DNA from 3 places in the Azoarcus sp. KH32C genome. Region 1 is predicted to be linked to each of the others. Evidence: riboswitches for the same ligand, from Rfam matches in the RefSeq annotation. Region 1 holds a riboswitch; each other region holds the start of a gene.
The links. Region 1 has a riboswitch for cobalamin ahead of bluB (5,6-dimethylbenzimidazole synthase). Riboswitches for the same ligand answer to the same signal wherever they lie in the genome.

Region 1 (3,243 bases):
GCTTCCATGATCGCCTGGACCTGTTCCAGATTATTGACGTTGAACGCCGGCAAGCCGTAGCCGTTTTCGGCGGCGTGATCGAGCAGCTGGCGCATGGAAACGAGGGGCATGGGACTTCTCCGATTGGTTTTCTGGCACAACTTTGTGCGACTAACTGCGCATTTTAACGTCAGTCGGCACCCGATGGGCTTCGCGCGCGGCATGGCGGCGCACAAGAAAATGGCCCGGAGCTCGCTCCGGGCCATCGCGGCCGCCACAGACGGGGTTGGAGGGGGTTACCTTACTTGAGCAACTCCGCCTGCGTTGCCGCATCAACACGTCCGGTGACGGGAATCTCGCGGTCGTCCGGCATGCCCGAACCGAAACCGAGTTTGTTGGCTTTAATTGGAGCGTCCTTCAGGCCGATGGTTCCTTCGGAGTAGCCCGCCGGTAGGGATGCGCAGGTGAGGGCGCGCTTGCCGCGGACGACGAGTCGGCCTCTCTCAACGCGGGGTTAACTCACCTCCTCAGATAGGCGGAATGCCTTGTGCGGCGCGATGTTGCGCTTGCCTGAGGGCTTGCCGAAGCCCTTCGCCTTCGGGTGCCGCACCGCCCCAGCCGTCGAAGTGCACGAGCTCGTCGAGCGGGAGGCGCGGACGCCATCCGGCGGTCTGCAGTTCGGGCTGGTCGAGGAAATGGCTGACGTGTCCGACGCACAGGTAGGCGACCGGAATGATGCGTTGGGGCAGGCCGAGGATCTCGCGGATGCGTGCCTGGCGGTAGATGCTGACCCAGCCGACGCCGAGGCCCTCGGCGCGCGCCGCGAGCCACAGGTTCTGCACCGCGCAGACCGTGCTGTAGAGGTCCATCGCCTTGATGTGCGTGCGTCCGATGACGACCGGGCCGGCGCGGTCGCGGTCGCAGGTGATGCAGAGATTCACGGGCGCTTCGAGGATGCCTTGCAGGCGCAGGCCGGAGTACACCTCGCGCTGCTTGCCTTCGAACATCTGCGCCGCTTCGGCATTGGCCTCGGCGAAGGCGGCATGCACCTGCTGCTTGACGGCCATGTCGCGGATCACGACGAAGCTCCATGGCTGCATGAAGCCGACCGAGGGCGCGAAGTGGGCCGCGGTGAGGATGCGAGCGAGCATGTCGTCGGCAACCGGATTGGGCAGGAACTGGCCGCGGACGTCGCGCCGCGCGAGGATGTTGCGATAGACGGTCGCGCGCTCGGCGTCGTCGAAGTGGTGATGAGCCTGGTGGCCCGGGTGTGTGCCGTTCATGGATTCCCCTTCTGAAGCACGGTGGGCGACAGGCGGGCCTGCCTGCCGCAATGTGCCTCCGGGCCGGTCTTCTGACTCGGGTTCGTCCCGCGCCGCGCCTTCCCGCCCGGACGGGCAGTGGCATGTTGCGGCGGCGGTCCCCCTCACAGCGTTGGGCACGTTGCGGAATCGGCGCGATCTTTCGAAGGCGCCTCACCGCATTTCCGATTCTCCTGCCGATGGCAGGCACCCGGAGGCAATGTCTGGTCGAGCGCGGCAGTGTAGCAGCCGCGCGCGGACCGCGGAGCTTATTGCTCGGTGAGATGCGGCGCCGGATGCTCGCCCACGCGTACGATCTTCAGCGTGTTCGTGCCGCCCGAGGTGCCGATCGGCTCGCCGATGGTCAGCACGATCAGGTCGCCGCGCTCGACGACGCCCTGGTCGAGCAGGATCTGCTCGGCTTCCCACAGCAGCACGTCGCGGTCCTGATGCGTCTGCGACATCAGCAGCGGGAAGACCTCACGGTACAACGTCATCTGGTTGCGGGCCGAGGCTTCCGGGGTCAGCGCATAGATCGGCACGCCGCTGTTCAGACGGCTCATCCACAGCGCCGTCGAGCCGGTCTGGGTCAGCGAGGCGATGGCTTTCACCTTGAGGTGCCAGGCGGTCCAGATCGCGGCCATCGCGATCGACTGGTCGATGCGCGTGAAGACGCGGTCGAGGACGTCGCGATCCAGCGTGACGTCCGAAGACTTCTCCGCTTCGAGGCAGACCCGGCTCATCGCCTCGACGACCTCGACCGGGTACTTGCCGGAGGCGGTCTCCGCCGACAGCATCACCGCATCGCTGCCGTCGAGCACCGCGTTGGCGACGTCCGAGACTTCGGCGCGCGTCGGCACCGGACTCGTGATCATCGACTCCATCATCTGCGTCGCCGTGATCGTGAGCTTGTTGCGGTCGCGTGCGGCGCGGATCATCTTCTTTTGCAGCGCCGGCACCGCGGCGTCGCCGACTTCGACCGCGAGGTCACCGCGCGCGACCATGATGCCGTCCGAGGCGTCGAGGATCTCGTCGAGGTTGGCCACCGCCTCGGTGCGCTCGATCTTCGCGATCAGCAGCGCCTCGGAACCCGCGGCACGCAGCAGCTGGCGCGCCATGTACATGTCGGCCGCGCTCTTCGGGAAAGAGACCGCAACGAAATCGACGCCGATCTCGGCGGCCGTCTTGATGTCGTCCATGTCCTTCGCGGTCAGTGCCGGCGCGGTCAGGCCGCCGCCCTGGCGGTTGATGCCCTTGTTGTTGGACAGTTCGCCGCCCACGCGCACCGTCGTGTGGATCTCGTGGCCGATGACGCGATCGACGACGAGCTTGAGGCGCCCGTCGTCGAGCAGCAGCACATCGCCCGCCTTGACGTCCTTCGGCAGGTTCTTGTAGTCGAGGCCGACGCGGCCGATGTCGCCCAGCTCGCATCGGGCATCGAGAATGAAGGGGGCGTCCTTTTGCAGATGCACGCGGTCGCCGGCGAACTTGCCGACGCGGATCTTCGGCCCCTGCAGGTCGCCGAGGATGCCGACCGAGCGTCCGCACCGCGCCGCCGCTTCGCGAATCGCCGCTGCCCGCGCGATGTGGTCTTCCGCCTTGCCATGCGAAAAATTCATCCGCACGACGTCGATGCCGGCATGCACCATGCGTTCGAGGACTTGCGGATCAGTCGAGGCGGGACCGAGGGTGGCGACGATCTTGGTGTGGCGGGGCATGCTGTCTCCGTGTCGATATGCATCCGAGGACACGATTCTACCTCCACGACTCGGCGACGAGACCGACGGGGCGGCGTTTCGCCGCCGGTCGGATTCGTGCGAACCTGCCTACGCCAGCCTATCGACAGATGCTGTTGCTTCCTATAATTTTGCTTTCATCAATCCAGCCTCCGGACCTTCGAACGCCATGAAATCTGCTTTCCTCGCATCACTCTGTGTGCCAGTCCTGATGATGCAGCCCGTGC
Region 2 (3,243 bases), 1.6 Mb from region 1:
GTCGTGAACTTCGAGCTGCCGAACGTGCCGGAAGACTACGTGCACCGCATCGGCCGCACCGGTCGTGCCGGTTCCAGCGGCAAGGCGATCTCCTTCGTCGACAGCGAGGAGAAGTCCTATCTGACGTCGATCGAGCGCCTGATCAAGCGCAGCATCGAGCGCACGCCAGTGCCGGAATTCGTGACGCACGCGCCCGATCCGGGCGACGACGCCTCGCGCCCGGCACGCGATCCGCGCCAATCGGGTCGTCGCAACGACAGCCGCACGCCGCGCCAGCCGCAGACGGAACGTCCGGCCCCGCGCGCGCAAAGCCACGGCGCGAACCGCCAGCCGGCACGGCAGGGCGGACAGGCCGAGGGTGGCAATGCTGCGAACCGTCCGGCCCGCAATGGCGAAGCCCAAGGTAATCGCAATGCGCGCAACGGCCAGACGAACGGCAACCACGCGCCGCGCCAGCAGGAAGCCGGCGCCAACCGGGCCCCGCGTTCGGCCGAGGCACCGCGTCAGCAGCAGCCCCGCTCGGACGCCGGACGCCGTCCGGCACCCCGCCCAGCGCTCTTCAACGCGAAGCCGGGTTCGCGCAGCGAATAAGCCTTCGTGTCACGGTGCGGCTCAACCGCGCCGCACCCCCACGAGCTTCTGATAAAGACCACCGAACAAGGTGGTCTTTTTCCATTCGAAGTCGCCCGAATGCGCAGACAGTGCCGGGATGTCCGTGTCGAGCAAGGAATCGGCGAAAGGCTCGAGCCAGCGGAACACCTGGGCCATGATCGGCCGCAGCGGATGCCAGGGATGCGTGCGGTGGTAGTCCACAAAGACGATCTTGCCGCCCGGCCGCACCGCGCCCAGCAGGTTGTGCACGATGCATGCACGCTCGATGGGAGGCACTTCGTGCAGCAGGAAGAAGCAGCACACGGCATCGTAGGCCGCGGCGTCGACGGTATCGGGCGCGGCGAGATCGCCTTGCCGCGCCTGCGCCTGAGGCAGGCCGTCGAGCTTGCGGCGCACATTGGCAACCTGAATCGGCGCGACGTCGATGACTTCGAGGTCGCCTTCACCGCCGACTTGTTCGGCCAGCATGCGCGAGAACGGCCCGTAGACGCAGGCCGCCTGCAGCAGCCGCTGGCCGGCCTGGAACTCCTCCGCTGCCGCCTGCATCAGGCGCCCCGCATTGCCCCACAGGATCGCCGAAACGACGAGCGAACGGTCTAGCCAGGGCAGCGTCCGGCGGTCAAGATAGGCCCAATGATAGGTGCGCGACAGATAAAGAGGTACTGCACTGACTCGAGGCACTGTTGGCATTAATGACATCCCGGTATGAGCAGTCTTCATCGTTGCCAGCATAACCGTAGATTCGGCGCCATGGAACGCCTTCTGCATACGCCACCCAGTGTGCACTGCAGCAATCTGTCCGAGGCGAAGTAAGACCTTGAAGACCTTCCGTAAGGGCAGCTTGCGTTGCGGAAAGGTGATCGCTATGCTCACAGCTGTTTCGATCCGGGTTCCCCGCCATGCGACCGCGTGGAGGGGTGAAACGGGAAGTCCGGTGACGTTCGGGGACACGCTCCCCCGACCAGTCCGGCGCAGCCCCCGCTGCTGTAAGCCTGACGGATCCACCACACGCCACTGAGCCTTGCGCTCGGGAAGGCGGCGGAGTCCGGGAGAAGGCAAGCCAGAAGACCGGCCCGATCGAGTATGCAGTTTCGTGTGCCCCGGGGTGTGGGCTTGCCGACTGGAATCCGATCGCGTCCGCCACGGGCTCAGGCCCGCCCGCTTCGCCTCATCGACCCAGCCACAAGTTTCCGACCGGACCGTGTCGCTCGCGACCCGTCCGTCGTCTCCACTCTCCGGAGCGCGTTTGTCACGCACTCGTGGGGAGTCGTTATGCATTCCGAACGTGCGCCCGGAACCGTCTGGTTCGTCGGCGCCGGTCCGGGCGATCCGGACCTCATCACCGTTAAAGGCCGCCGCCTGCTCGAACAGGCGGGCGGCATCCTGTTCGCGGGCTCGCTCGTCGACCAGGCGGCGACCCTCTACGCGCCGGAAGGCTGCGCGATCCGCGACTCGAAGGACATGACGCTCGAGGAAATGAGCGCTTGGCTGATCGATGCCGCATCGCGCTGCGAGACCGTCGTGCGCCTGCAGACCGGCGATCCGGGCCTCTATGGGGCTCTGGTCGAGATGACGCGGCTGCTCGATGCGGCGGGCGTGCCGTGGAAGGTCGTGCCGGGCGTGTCCTCCGCACTGGCCTCGGCCGCGGCGGCCGGTGAAACGCTGACGCTTCCCGAAGTGACGCAAACCGTGATCCTGACCCGCGTCGCCGGCCGCACGCCGATGCCCGCGGGCGAAGAGCTCGACGCGCTCGCGGCGCACCGCACGACGCTGTGCATCTTCCTGTCGATCACGCTGCTGCACGAGGTGCAGGACGCGCTGCGCCGCGCCGGCTGGCCGGAGGATGCGCCGCTCCTCGTCGTGCAGAAGGCGAGCTGGCCGGGCGAGGAGAAGATCGTCCGCGGCACGCTCGCCGACATCAAGAAGAAGTGCCAGGCGGAGAAGATCGCCTCGCAGGCCATGATCATCGCGAGCCCGGCGCTGGGCGCGCGCGACTGGCCCGAGATCGCCCGTTCCAAACTCTACGACCCGAGCTTCAGCCACCGCTTCCGCCGGGCCACCGTCACGGAAAACGCATCATGAAGAACGACACCACGATCCTGCTGGTCGGCCACGGCTCGCGCAACCGCGCGGGCAACGACGAGATCGAGCGCTTTGCCGCCGAGTGGCGCGCGCGCCGCCCGCAGTGGCGCATCGAGGCCTGCTTCATCGAGTACGCCGACGTGCTGCTCGACGGCGGGCTCGATCGCGCGGCCGCGGGGGCGAAGCGCGTGATCGTGATCCCCTTCATTCTGAATGCGGCAGGCCACGTGAAGATGGAGATCCCGGCCGCGATCGAGCACGCGCGCGAACGTCATCCCGCCGTCGCGTTCGAATGCACTCGCCACCTCGGCATGGGACGCGAGATCTTCGACGTGCTGATGGGCCGACTCGACGGCCTGATGCACGAGCTGCATGTGCCCGATCCCTGCACGACGGGCGTGATCCTGCTGGGCCGCGGGTCGTCGGATGCCGGCGCGAACGGCGAGCTTGCGAAGATGGCGCGCTGGGTGTTCGAGGCCACGGACCACGAGCTGGTCGACCTCGCCTTCACCGGCGTGACCTGGCCGCGGATCGAGACGGCCGTGCAAC
Region 3 (3,243 bases), 380 kb from region 1:
CCTTTTAGCGGTTTGTGTAAGCTGTGCCGAGTCTTCCCGCCGCCGAACATTTGCGTCTCTCTGCCAGTCTCTTGTCCATCGGCGATTGTATGGGCTCGCCGGACGCTTGGGGCAAACTAAATGCACTTCGAGTGCCCCTTTTCGGGCGGGAAAGTCGATATTCGACCCGAGCTACCGGAAAGCCCTTACCCGTTTCCCTTTAGCACGAGCGGTAGCCCGGCGGCGACGAAGGTGACGCGCGCGCAGGCGGACGCCAGCGCCTGATTGAGGCGCCCGGCTTCGTCGCGGAAGAGGCGGCCGAGCGGCGTTTCGGGGACGAGGCCGAGGCCGACTTCGTTGGAGACGAGCAGCACCTCTCCTGCCACCTCGGGCAGCAGGTCGAGCAGAGCGGTGCGTTCGGCCTGCAGTTGCTGCAGGCTGCCGGCGTCGGGCGGTTCGGGGAGGTTCTCGGCGCCGGCCATCAGGTTGAGCAGCCACAGCGTGACGCAGTCGACGATCACGCAACGGCCTTCGCGGGCCTCGTCGCGCAGCGTCTCGGCGAGTGCGACGGGGGTTTCGACAGTGCGCCAGTGGCTCGGCCGGTCGTCGCGATGGCGGCGGATGCGGGCGGCCATTTCGGCATCGAGGGCTTCGGCGGTGGCGATCACGGTGACCGGCAGGCCGCTGGCGCGGGCGAGGTTTTCGGCGAGGCGACTCTTGCCGGAGCGGGCGCCGCCGAGGATCAGGTGTGCGGGCATGTCCTTGGAATTGCGAAGGTTTTCCGCGCTGCGGAAAGTGATGGAACAGGGTAAACAGGGTATTATCCGCCCTCGCGCCCCGAATGGGGTGTGCGTGTGTAAGGTGCCCGACGGCGTTAGTGCCTAGGGTTAAACGGGAAACAGGTGCGTGACCGGCTCTCATGCCGGTGCGACAAGGCCTGTGCTGCCCCCGCAACGGTAAGTGGACGCAAGGCGCATCCAACCGCCACTGGACGGACGTCCGGGAAGGCGATGCGACCGGTCCGGCGCTCGCGACGAGCGACGGCCAGCCCACGAGCCCGGATACCGGCCTCGACACGCGATGGCGGAAGTGCCGCGGGGTGGCGGCGACGGGCGTGGTGTTTCGCGGCTCCCGGCGCGTATGCCCGGCGGACGCTTCCTTGTTGAAATGACCGGGGAGCGGGGACGCTGACTCCGGTGCAGGGAGAATCCCCAATGAACATCCGCTTGTCCGCAACCGCCGTCGCGGTGGCTGCTGCCTTTCCGTTTGCCTCCGTCGCGCTCGCGGCCGACGAGGCCGTCGGCGAAACCGTGATCGTGTCCGCGAACCGCATCGACACCCCCGACGTCGCCGCGACCTATGCCTCGGAAGTGCACACCCGCAAGGACATCGAGCGCTCGGGCGCGACTTCGCTTGTCGACTACCTTAATCGCCAGTCGTCCGTGCAGCTGACGCCGAACTTCGGCAACCGCTTCACGCCCAGCATCAACATGCGCGGTTACGGCACCAACGACGGCTTCCAGAACGTCGTGATCTCGATCGACGGACGCCGCCTCAACAACATCGACATGGTGCCGCAGCTGGTCGGTGCGATTCCGCTCGAAGATATCGACCGCATCGAGATCACCAAGGGCAGCGGCTCGGTCGCGTACGGCGACGGCGCGACCGCCGGCTCGATCCAGATCTACACCAAGCCGCGCACCGGCGCGAGCATCGACGTCAATGTCGGCAACCACGAAGCCCTTGGCACGAGCGGCTACGCCGGCTACGTCGGTGAGCGCTTCACGGTTTCTGCGACCGCCGAACACACCGAGCATGGCGGCTTCAGCGACAAGGATCCGTCGGGACACAAGGACGAGTCGACCTCCGACAACTGGCGTGCGAGCCTGACAGGCCGCCCCATCGACCGCCTCAAGCTGACCCTCGACACGGGCGACGCGCGCATCGACCTGCGCTACCCGAATTCGCTGACGCTCGCGCAGTTCCGCGACGATCCGGGAATGAACACGGGCCGCAACTACACGCACCAGTTCTTCCGGGACGGCTATTGGGCGGTCGGCGCCGAATACGATTTCGCGTCCAACTGGCGCCTGACAGCACGTCACAACGACGAAGACAAGCGCTCGGAATTCCTGCAGTTCAGCTTCCGTACCGATTCCCGCTACCTGTCGGACGACATCGCGCTGCAGTACCTCGGCGACGCGCTGGCAGTGACCACCGGCGTGCAGACCTTCGACGGCGAGCGCACCGACGGTTTCAGCGAAACGACGAAGAAGAACGAGGCGGTGTTCGTGCAGGGCCAGTACGAGATGGGCCGGCTGACGCTGTCTGCGGGGGCGCGGCGCGAGCGGGTCGAGTATGAGTACGATCCGTCCTTCGGCTCGCGGCTGAAGGACGACAAGCAGCTGTCGTCGTGGGACCTCGGCGCGAACTACCGCATCGACGACGTCCTGTCGGTGTTCGGCAACTACAACGCGTCCTACCAGGCGCCGGACATCGACCGCTTCTTCGCCTTCGACCCGGTCACCTTCGAGACCATCTTCAACGGCCTGATCAAGCCGGCGAAGGTCCGCACCGTGACGCTCGGATTCAACCATGTGCTGCCGACGAACCGGCTGAAAGTCGGCGTTTTCCATGCCGATCTTAACGACGAGATCTACTTCAACGCGTCGACCTTCACCAACACCAACATCGACAAGTCGCACAAGTACGGCCTCGAAGTGCAGGACACCTGGCGCATCTCGCCGATCCTGACCGGCGTGCTGAACTACTCGTGGACGCGCGCGATCATCGACCGCGAGAACATGGGCGGCGGCGCCTTCGATGGCAAGGAACTGCCGGGCGTGCCGCGCAACAACGTCGTGCTGGGCCTGAATGTCGCGGTCGGCGACCAGGGCAATCTCTACGTCTCGCACACCTGGCGCAGCAAGACCTGGGCGGCGAACGACTTCGACAACAACAACGCCCAGCGTCAGCGCGCCTACCAGTCGACCGACGTCGCCTATCGCCATCGCCTGAACAAGGTCGAGCTGTATGCGGCCGTATCCAACCTGTTCAACTACAAAAACGGCACCTGGGTGCGCGACGACGCGATATATCCGGTCGACTTCGAGCGTACCTGGAAGCTCGGCGCGAAGCTGTCGTTCTGACGCCCGCCCGAGTGGTGACAGAGGGGGCAACAGCGTGACGCGTCCGCCCGTGCTGACCATCCTCGCCACGCTCATCGTCGCGGCGGGGCTGGCTTTCGCCTGGGCGCTGTCGGCC

Region 2: linked by a shared signal. The riboswitch ahead of cobM (precorrin-4 C(11)-methyltransferase) and the one ahead of bluB (5,6-dimethylbenzimidazole synthase) in region 1 are both predicted to bind cobalamin.
Region 3: linked by a shared signal. The riboswitch ahead of AZKH_RS03025 (TonB-dependent receptor) and the one ahead of bluB (5,6-dimethylbenzimidazole synthase) in region 1 are both predicted to bind cobalamin.

What each region holds. Positions count from the first base shown of each region.
Region 1 is NC_020516.1:1,063,917-1,067,159, forward strand. It holds gene fba (class II fructose-bisphosphate aldolase) at 1-110, opposite strand, end outside; gene bluB (5,6-dimethylbenzimidazole synthase) at 507-1,262, opposite strand; cobalamin riboswitch at 1,306-1,510, opposite strand; gene pyk (pyruvate kinase) at 1,550-2,998, opposite strand; gene AZKH_RS04810 (cache domain-containing protein) at 3,186-3,243, shown strand, end outside.
Region 2 is NC_020516.1:4,584,330-4,587,572, forward strand. It holds gene AZKH_RS20600 (DEAD/DEAH box helicase) at 1-591, shown strand, start outside; gene rquA (rhodoquinone biosynthesis methyltransferase RquA) at 613-1,302, opposite strand; cobalamin riboswitch at 1,483-1,704, shown strand; gene cobM (precorrin-4 C(11)-methyltransferase) at 1,885-2,694, shown strand; gene AZKH_RS20615 (sirohydrochlorin chelatase) at 2,691-3,243, shown strand, end outside.
Region 3 is NC_020516.1:680,675-683,917, forward strand. It holds gene cobU (bifunctional adenosylcobinamide kinase/adenosylcobinamide-phosphate guanylyltransferase) at 186-737, opposite strand; cobalamin riboswitch at 822-1,067, shown strand; gene AZKH_RS03025 (TonB-dependent receptor) at 1,194-3,128, shown strand; gene AZKH_RS03030 (iron ABC transporter permease) at 3,163-3,243, shown strand, end outside.